3 linked regions of the Ketobacter sp. MCCC 1A13808 genome follow. Each later gene encodes a partner of the first gene's protein in a complex. Links are inferred from orthologs where the notes say so. Each region holds a gene or a part of one and is shown on either strand. Other genes may lie near its edges.

Region 1 (2,994 bases):
TCCACAAACGCCGTAATCCGATCCGACACCGACTTATAATTCAGCGCATCATCAATATTGTCATTCCGCCCTGCTTTAGCGATATCCGACGCCATTTCAAGGTCCAGCACCACGGTCTGCCTGATGGCTCGCTCCCAGTCGAAAATACCTATTACAGTTTGGATTTTCAGTTCCCGAACAAACACGATGCCCATGACAGCAGCCTAAATAATGGATGTCCGGTGGAATCTACCAAGACCCGGCGCCGGTTACAATGTTGTCCGGCGAACGCCGTCACCATTTGTCGCCCCAACCCTTGCCCAACACATTCACTAATGAAACAATCGAACAATTACGAACTCTCCGGAGCCTGTTTTGGAAAGCCATCTCGCCATCGTTCTTTGGGTATTTTCATACCTGTTGGGCTCTGTATCCAGCGCTATCCTGGTCTGTCGCCTATTTGGCTTTCCAGATCCGCGCTCAACCGGGTCACACAACCCCGGCGCAACCAACGTGCTGCGGGTCGGCAACAAGTTCGCGGCGGCGATCACGTTATCAGGCGATGTGGCAAAAGGGATGGTTCCGGTTTGGGTTGCCCGCCAGGTTGGAGCACCGGAAAGTATTGCCGCATTTTGTGGCTTCTGCGCCTTTCTCGGCCATCTGTATCCGGTCTATTTCGATTTTCGCGGGGGTAAAGGTGTCGCTACCGCCCTGGGCGTCATGGTTTTCCTGCATTGGCCCTCCACCCTGGTAGTCATCGGAATTTGGCTATTGGTGGCTGCCAGCACCCGTATTAGCTCAATGGCTTCCGTCACCAGCTTCCTATTGGCACCCATAATCGTGTTGCTGCTAAAGCCGGAATTGTTTCATCCGGTCCTGGTGCTTTCATTAATGCTGCTGTTTCGCCACCGGCACAACATCATGCAATTGTTCAAAGGGCAGGAGCAGCGATTCGGAACCCCGGCGAGCCCCGCCCCCCTTCAAAACCCGATTGATAAAACGCACTGAATCAGGCTGATAAGCAGCGGGCTTTATAGCTCAGTCATAGGCCAGCGCGCCCTCACCTTCACTTTCAGGTCCGCTTCCTGCCCGGCCAGCATGCGTTGATAACCCGCGAACGCGATCATCGCGCCATTATCCGTGCAAAAACGCAATTGAGGATAAAACACCTGCGCCCCCAGCTTCGCGACCATGTCAGCCAGCTTTTCCCGTAGCAACAAATTAGCACTGACGCCTCCGGCCACCACCAATTGCTTGCTGCCGGTTTGTTTCAGGGCGCGCTTACACTTAATCGTCAGGGTATCAACCACCGCATCCTGAAATGCCCAGGCGATATCAGCCACGTCCTCCGGGGTCAAACCGGCGTCCGCTTCAGCGCACTTGTTACGGGTGTTCAAGGTGAAGGTTTTCAACCCGCTAAAACTGAAATCCAACCCGGGCCGGTCCACCATGGGACGGGGAAACCGAAACCGCGACGCATTGCCCTGCTGCGCGGCTTTGGCCACGTTGGGACCGCCGGGGTAGCCCAAACCCAGCATCTTAGCGGTTTTATCGAATGCTTCGCCGGCGGCGTCATCCAGCGATTCACCCAGAATCTGATACTGGCCAATGGACGCCACATTCACCAACTGGGTATGCCCGCCGCTCACCAGTAACGCAACAAACGGCGCCTGGGGGGCTGGATCTTCCAACAGCGGCGCCAACAGATGGCCTTCCATGTGGTGCACCGACAGCGCCGGAATCCCCCAGGCGTAGGCCAGGCTTTTGGCAACGGAAGCGCCCACCATTAGCGCACCCACCAAACCGGGCCCGGCAGTATAGGCAATAGCATCCAGGTCAGCGGGCTGCGATCCGGCCTTCGCCATTACTTCCTTTATTAAAGGAATCAATTTACGCACATGATCCCGCGACGCCAGCTCCGGAACCACTCCACCGTACTCTGCGTGCAGCTCAATCTGGCTGTATAAGGCATCAGCCACGATTCCGCAGTCACTGTCGTACAGGGCTACGCCGGTTTCATCACAGGAAGTTTCAATACCAAGGATACGCAAAATTTAATCCGGTCTATCTCAATTAGGGAATGGAATGCTGCAGACGAAAGGCAGTTTACCCCTAGTTGTGGCTGAAATCGACGGCCATTTCCGGGATTAAAGCCATAACAGGCTTTGCAATTCAGGATCAATGCCATTAAAATGCGGCACCCTTATGACCAGAGCCTCCAGGATAACCCCTCTCAGCTTCCGTCATACACGAGATTATTCGTATACAAATTGGTTTATAGTCAGCTCCCAGTGGCGTCTATATTTAATAAGCAAACAGAATTCACAAGTAAGGTGATTTGTTAATGCCTAACGTTAAGGTAAAAGAAAACGAGCCATTCGACGTAGCACTGCGTCGCTTCAAGCGTTCATGCGAAAAAGCCGGTGTACTGGCTGAAGTTCGTCGCCGCGAGTTTTACGAAAAACCCACTCAGGTTCGTAAGCGTAAGCAAGCCGCTGCCGTTAAGCGTCACGCTAAAAAAGTGTCCCGCGAACAGATCCGCCGCAAGCGCCTGTACTAGCAAGCACTTAGTAACACAGCAAACACCTTACACAATACGCCGGCGGGCCTACCCGTTCCGGCGTATTGTTGTTTGCAGCAAAAAGACCATTCAAGATTAGGGAAAGCACCATGTCAGAGATAAAAGCCAAACTGAACGCCGCAGTGAAAGATGCCATGCGCGCCAAAGACAAACCCCGCTTATCCACTCTGCGCCTGGCAACCTCGGCGCTTAAACAAATCGAAGTGGATGAACGCATTGAGCTGGATGACACCCGCGTACTCGCGATATTGGATAAAATGGTCAAACAGCGCAAAGATTCTGTCGAACAGTTTACCCAAGGAAACCGCGACGACCTGGCCCGGATCGAACTGGCCGAAATCGAAGTACTGAAAGAATTCCTGCCCCAAGCAATGGGCGAAGCCGAGGTCGAAGCCATCGTTCAGGCGGCCATCAGCGAAACCGGCGCCCAGGGC
Region 2 (3,052 bases), on another replicon or contig:
ACGTCGCTGTCATTGAGGTCATTATACTGCATTAAGGAAGCAAGATTGACCCTGTATCGCACCGCAATGGTGGATAGGGTTTCACCTGATGTGATGCGGTGCCTGGTCGCCTGCAAATGTTGTTTGCGCATTGCGATATAAGTACCGGGAGGGGGGTGTTGATCGAAATAGGCGATAATACCGCGACTGATGGCACGAGAGAGCTTCACCTGGTGATCTTTGGAACGCAGGTTATTTTCTTCGGCCGGGTTTGATATAAAGCCGGTTTCCACCAGAATCGATGGAATGTCCGGCGACTTCAACACCGCAAATCCGGCTTGCTCCAGATGGGGTTTATGGAGCCGGGTAACGGAACCCATCTCACGCAATACCAGCGAACCCACTTTGATGCTGTGCTCCATACTGCCTTCCATTGCCAAATCATAAATAACCGAGGTGACCATGACATCCGCATTGTCGATATTGACACCACCGATCGCATCGGACTGGTTTTCTTTTTCGGCTAACACGCGAGCCAGGGTACTGGTTGCTCCGCTGCGTGACAAAGCAAAAACCGACGCCCCTTTGGCGTTACGGTTACTGAAGGCATCTGCATGTATCGACACAAACAGATCCGAGTTGTATTTTTTACGCGCCGTATCACGCCGGGCGGCCAGTGGCAAAAAGTAATCTCCGTTCCGGATCAGCACCGGCTTAATTCCCTTCTCAGCCTGCAACACGTTATATAGACGCCTGGCGATTTGTAGCACAACGTCCTTTTCACGGGTTCCTTTCGCACCGATCGCGCCGGGGTCCTCACCGCCGTGGCCAGCATCAATGGCCACCACAATATCGCGGCCACCGGAAATGCCACTGTAGGATTTAGTAACCGTTGGTTTGGGTTTGGCTGCCGCTTGAGGTTTACCTGCGGCCGAATTGCCCGCCACTCTGCCGGAAAGGCTTTCCAGGTCAATCACGAGACGATTGCCATATTGGTCGCCCGGCTTGAGCAAAAAGCTTTTCGGATTCAGCTTGCGGTCAAGATCCAGCACCACCCGCAACGTCCCGTTCCCCTGTGGCGCACTGCGTACATTCACCAATGGCCCGCCTTTTATTTCCACCAGATCCAGGGCATTGGTTTTCTGCGCACCGGCAATATCAATCACCACACGATTGGGGTTTTCCAGGGTAAATAACTGGTGCTTGACCGGACCGGACAGATCGAACACCACGCGGGTGTTGTCCGGCGCGTTCCAGACCCGTACGCTGCTGATTTTCTCGGCTGCCGCAGCCCAGGGTGCCGTGATGACAAACCAAAGCACAACCGCTGCTTGCAACAGATTCTTAGATACCCCGTTCAATTTGTTCTCTAACCTCATGAGCTTCAACTACTTTCCCATTTCACTTTTTAGGCTTTTTTTTCCGTTTGGTCAAATTTTCGTTAATTCGCCTAACAAACTTTGCCCCCTCGCGGTGCCAAAACCCAGCTCCGCACGACGTGCCTTTCCGACCATTATCAGGTTGATGTTCAGGTCCGCCGGGGGGATGCCCGCGCCACCCCTTTGCGGCCACTCCACCAGACAAATCGCGTCGCCGTCAAAGTATTCCCGGATACCGATGTACTCCAACTCTTCCGGATCTTCCAGGCGGTAAAGATCGAAATGAAACACCGTCAATTCGCCCAGTTGGTATGGTTCAACCAGAGTATAGGTGGGACTCTTAACCGCACCTGAATGGCCCAGAGCCTGGATAATGCCGCGGCTCAACGTCGTCTTGCCTGCCCCCAGATCCCCATGCAGATAGATCACACCGCCCTGGCGCAATACCTGCGCAAGGCGCTTACCCAGGGCAAGGGTGTCGGCTTCGTTGTTCAGATCCAGGATCATGGGAGGGGGCATCCTCAAACATCTCGTTTGCTATTCGACTAAATGGGATAGCCAGTTAGGCGAAAAGTTCGGCAGCCGGATATTGTGCTCGCTTTTGCCCCCTATCGTCCAGCCTGATTCACCAATCTGCGCAGATGTGGCATTAAATCGGTTGCCAATAACCCGCGCTGACCGGTTTGCTCGGTAGCCCGGTCTGCTGCCGCGCCGTGCACCCAAACTCCGCAAGCCGCTGCGTCACCCAACGCTAACCCCTGGGCTATCAAACCACCGATCACCCCACTCAACACATCCCCCATACCTCCGCTCGCCATGCCGGGATTACCGCTATTGCTGACAGAGACGTCGCCTTGCGGTGACGCTATCAGACTGCCCGCGCCTTTCAGCACCACGGCGGCGCTGTATTTCTGCTGCAGGCTTGATACCGCATCGAAACGGTTTTTCATCAAATCTTCAACCGAGCTGCCCAACAGGCGTGCCGCTTCCCCAGGATGCGGTGTTAACACCCAATTCACGCGCTGGCTCATCACGTCCGCTTGCTGGTGCCAGCTGGCCAATAGGTTTAGCCCATCCGCGTCCAGCACCAGAGGCTTATCGGTGGCCAAGGCCTGACGCAACAACTGCTGCCCCCAAGGCTGCTGGCCAATGCCGGGACCAATCACAATCACGTCGGCTTTTTCCAAATAAAGGGCAATATCCTCACCCTCGTCCACGCCGATCACCATACACTCAGGACGTCGCGCCAGTATCGGGGAAATATGCTGGGGGCGGGTCACCACGGAAATCAACCCAGCGCCAACCCTGCCCGCCGCTTCGGCGGCCATCGCCACTGCGCCCCCCATGCCTTTATCTCCCCCTATTACCAGCACATGACCGTTCTGGCCTTTATGAGCCAGCCGTGAGCGCGGCGGTAACCAGCGTTCAACATCGCGGCTACTGAGCAAGGTGGCGGAGGGTGCCACCTGTTGCAGCACCTCGTCGGGCACCTCCAACCCGGCGAACAGCAAGCTACCCACATAATCTGGCGCCTGCCCTGTTAACAGACCTTGCTTCATCGCAATAAAGGTAACGGTGGCTTGCGCTTTTGCAGTTGAGCCCAGGCAGGTTCCCGTATCGGCACACAGACCAGAGGGAATATCAACGGCCAGAATCGGGCAAGCGCTGTCATTCATAGCCACGATCGCCTGCGC
Region 3 (3,115 bases), on another replicon or contig:
TGCCAATACTTTCCACCAACCTCATAAAAACGTGGATACACAAAAAAGCGCTTACCGCAGAAGCAACGACACCCAGGGCCATAATATCCCAGGGCACCGGGCTATGACCGCCCGCCAGCTTTACGGTTTCCAGGGAGCCGGCGGCCACAATTATCGGGATCGACAACAACATGGAAAATCGCGCAGACGCTACCCGGCTAAAGCCGAGGAACAGTGCCGCTGTGATTGTTATGCCACTGCGGGAGGTTCCTGGAATCAAAGCCAGAGCTTGCGCACAACCAATGAGAAACGCAAAATTCCAGGTGATCTTTTCGACGCTTAATTCACCTTTGCCCGCTTTATCCGATGCCCACAATAACAATCCAAAAAACACCGTCGTACAAGCTATAACGAAACTGGAGCGCAGGTGATCTTCAATAAAATCACTGAATAGACCACCAAAAATCACCGCCGGCACAGTTGCGATTCCCACCGCTAACGCGAGATGCATATCCTGATTCATTTTGCGACTGGTGACCGAATCCCAACTGCCCACCACCATCCGCTTAAGATCCACATAAAAATAAACGACCACCGCAAGCAGCGTGCCCAGATGCACAGCTACGTCGAATGCCTGCCCCTGGTCAGGCCACCCCAGAATCTGGGAAGGCAGAATCAGATGAGCAGAACTGGAAACGGGAAGAAACTCCGTCAAGCCTTGGATAACAGCAAGCACCAGTGCTTGAAATACATTGTCCATTCGTTATTCCTTTGCAGTAATGATATAACCGTTGGCAAACTCAGCAGGCATTCGCTTGGGTTTACCTGAATCTATAGCAACACACACCCATTTAGTATAACCGCGCAATACCGTCACTCCATCCGCAGGCCGAACCAGCTGATAGCGGCGAACCAGCGACAGTTTTTTGTCGTTTTCCATGATCCAGGTACCCATCACCAGACGGTCACCGCAAAAGGTAGCGGCCAGATAATCCACCTCATGGCGATGTGCCACCATTGCCCTGTTGAGCTCGGTGTATTTTTCCCAGTTCAGGCCTAACGCTTGTGAGTGCCCCCAAGCGGCTTCTTCGAGCCAGCTCACGTACACCACGTTATTGGTATGCCCCATAATATCGATATGTTCATCTTTCACTTCGATTTCGCGCACATAGGTGGGCGTTCCATAATCCCAGCTCAGGCCGTCGATGTCAGATGGTTTCATACATTGTCCTGTTATTTTCCTGGTGGCATCGGCTTTGCGGCCACATTATTACGCAGGTAAACCGGCACCACCTGCGTCGCGTCTACCGTATGACCTTGCCGCCATTGCGTTTGAGCCAGACATAAAAGATCCGTTGCGTGCGGTAACATCGCGGCATCGGTCTTCACAGGCAGGCTACCGGTTGACTCTATTTGTTGCTGATAGATCCAGCCGCCACCCACACCATAAGCAGGCACTGCCAAGGTACCCGGTTGCACCTGGTGCGGCACACAAACCTGTTCCTCGCCCACTGCAATGACGTCACCGAACCCGGATACGTGAAAACATCCCCAATACACCTCCCCCATACGGGCATCCAGCGCTGCCATGATGGATTTCCAGCCATGCACCCGATAGCCCTGATGCGCCAATACGGCGAGAGTTGAAATCGGCACTACCGGCAGATCAGCGCCCAATGCCAACCCTTGCACCACACCAGCGGCAATACGCAGACCGGTGAACGAGCCGGGGCCCCGCGCAAACGCTATGGCATCCAGTTGTTTCAGGCTGATCCCTGCATCGCTAAGCAGCCCGTCCACCATCGGCAACACCCACTCTGCATGCTTGCGTGGTTCATCAGTATAGCGGTGGCGTGTTTCAGACCCGTAACTCAATGCGACCGAGCACGCGTCTGACGAAGTATCAATAGCCAATATTGAGCCTTCGGCAGCCTGCGTCGTGTTATGCATATTGATCTGGGTCCTGGCTTGTGGCATGGAAGAATCAAAAATTCGTCGACTGATTCAGAAGCTGCGCATTATCTCAGGTTTCGACATAGCTGAAAAACCCTGATTAGGTATTTACGCCATTAATCTGGTGCGCTTCGAGAAACGCTATCGCTTCTGCTAAGGATTCCACTCTGGCCATATCCGGTAACGCAGCAAGGAAGCGGCCTCCGTAGGCTTTACGCAACAGCCGACGATCCCCCACCACCACCAGCCCATCATCGTCCGGTGCCCGCAGCAAACGCCCTACTCCCTGGCGCAGACGCGTAATGGCCTGGGGCACGGCGAAATCATTAAACCAATGACGCTGCTGCTGGCGGGCCATATGCCGCCACGCCAAATTCATCAAATCATCCGGTGGTGAAAAAGGTAGCTTATCAATTGCCACGCATCGCAACGCAGGCCCCTGAATATCGATTCCCTCCCAGAAGCTTCCGGTCGCCAACAACAGGCTATTCTGATCCTGTCGGAATTGCTGCAACAATTGCTGCCGGTTGGATTCCGGTTCGTACACCAGGATGGTCCGCTCGGTTCTACCCCGCAGCAGCTCAGCGCAAACCTGCAACGCCTTATGGCTTGAGAACAACAACAACATGCCACCTTGCACTTGAGTGGCCAGCTCCAGCAAGGTATCTGTCCAGGCAGAATAGAAGTGCTCATTTGCAGGATCCGGCAACGATTCCGGCACCCAAAGCCGGGCCTGTTTGCGATAATCCATGGCGCCCTTAAACCGGTACTCATCCATCTCCGGCAACATAAGCGACCGCTTTACGAAATCAAATTTATCGCCCACTGCCAGGGTCGCGGACAGAAACACCCAGCTGATATGAGATGTTCGCAACCCTGTGAAAGGTGTATTTAATCGTGCCGCCAATACCCGCATCCAGTTTCCTGAGCGCTCGCAATAGAGCAAACCAGACTCTTCAATGGTACGGCTTAGCATCGATACCCACAAAGTGAGTTGGGCGAGGTACTCTTTGATATTGGCCACAGACCCCTGAATGTGTTCCAGGTACTGTTGTAGGGGCCGCATGATATCAAGCAGAGGTTGCACACTGCGTGAGGACACCGCCAACAAATCCTGGCTCTCGAAGGCCGGCGACAATTGGGTTTCAATTTGTTGCCAAACCCGCCCCAACTGGTCCAGTCG

What was found.
Region 2: the proteins of tsaD (region 1) and tsaE are in contact, whole or in part, in a crystal structure (PDB 6N9A), measured with the Thermotoga maritima proteins. The link is inferred for Ketobacter sp. MCCC 1A13808 from one-to-one orthologs. Residues at the interface, in WP_004082750.1 of Thermotoga maritima: Cys10, Asp11, Arg49, His50, Leu82, Gly84, Gly135, Gly136, Glu154, Thr155, Leu156, Asp157, Asp158, Ser159, Glu162, Asp165, Lys166, Arg169, Leu170, Tyr175, Lys213, Thr214, Leu217, Tyr218, Gln221, Arg222, Asn324; in WP_004082108.1 of Thermotoga maritima: Leu37, Gly38, Lys46, Lys57, Val59, Lys60, Ser61, Thr63, Phe64, Thr65, Leu66, Met67, Val69, Pro71, Tyr82, Arg83, Leu84, Asp86, Asp88, Phe89, Asp93, Ile128, Asp130, Glu131, Arg134.
Region 3: the proteins of tsaD (region 1) and tsaB are in contact, whole or in part, in a solved structure (PDB 4WQ4), measured with the Escherichia coli proteins. The link is inferred for Ketobacter sp. MCCC 1A13808 from one-to-one orthologs.

Annotation. Positions count from the first base shown.
Region 1 is NZ_VRKW01000007.1:7,362-10,355, forward strand. Bases 21-2,859 are described here. They hold tsaD (tRNA (adenosine(37)-N6)-threonylcarbamoyltransferase complex transferase subunit TsaD), read right to left. Parts: upstream 2,031-2,859; coding sequence 1,011-2,030; downstream 21-1,010. Other genes in these bases: folB (dihydroneopterin aldolase), read right to left, coding at 21-194; plsY (glycerol-3-phosphate 1-O-acyltransferase PlsY), read left to right, coding at 355-987; rpsU (30S ribosomal protein S21), read left to right, coding at 2,324-2,539; FT643_RS13690 (GatB/YqeY domain-containing protein), read left to right, coding at 2,650-2,859. In the rest of the region: more of folB, read right to left, coding at 1-20; more of FT643_RS13690, read left to right, coding at 2,860-2,994.
Region 2 is NZ_VRKW01000002.1:384,251-387,302, forward strand. What follows is about bases 138-3,034. They hold tsaE (tRNA (adenosine(37)-N6)-threonylcarbamoyltransferase complex ATPase subunit type 1 TsaE), read right to left. Parts: upstream 1,866-3,034; coding sequence 1,410-1,865; downstream 138-1,409. Other genes in these bases: FT643_RS05610 (N-acetylmuramoyl-L-alanine amidase), read right to left, coding at 138-1,358; FT643_RS05620 (NAD(P)H-hydrate dehydratase), read right to left, coding at 1,967-3,034. In the rest of the region: more of FT643_RS05610, read right to left, coding at 1-137; more of FT643_RS05620, read right to left, coding at 3,035-3,052. UniProt on the Escherichia coli protein: Required for the formation of a threonylcarbamoyl group on adenosine at position 37 (t(6)A37) in tRNAs that read codons beginning with adenine.
Region 3 is NZ_VRKW01000005.1:59,560-62,674, reverse strand. Bases 72-3,031 are described here. They hold tsaB (tRNA (adenosine(37)-N6)-threonylcarbamoyltransferase complex dimerization subunit type 1 TsaB), read right to left. Parts: upstream 1,930-3,031; coding sequence 1,213-1,929; downstream 72-1,212. Other genes in these bases: FT643_RS11470 (ATP-dependent DNA helicase), read right to left, coding at 2,033-3,031; FT643_RS11480 (acyl-CoA thioesterase), read right to left, coding at 743-1,177; FT643_RS11485 (undecaprenyl-diphosphate phosphatase), read right to left, coding at 72-739. In the rest of the region: more of FT643_RS11485, read right to left, coding at 1-71; more of FT643_RS11470, read right to left, coding at 3,032-3,115. UniProt on the Escherichia coli protein: Required for the formation of a threonylcarbamoyl group on adenosine at position 37 (t(6)A37) in tRNAs that read codons beginning with adenine.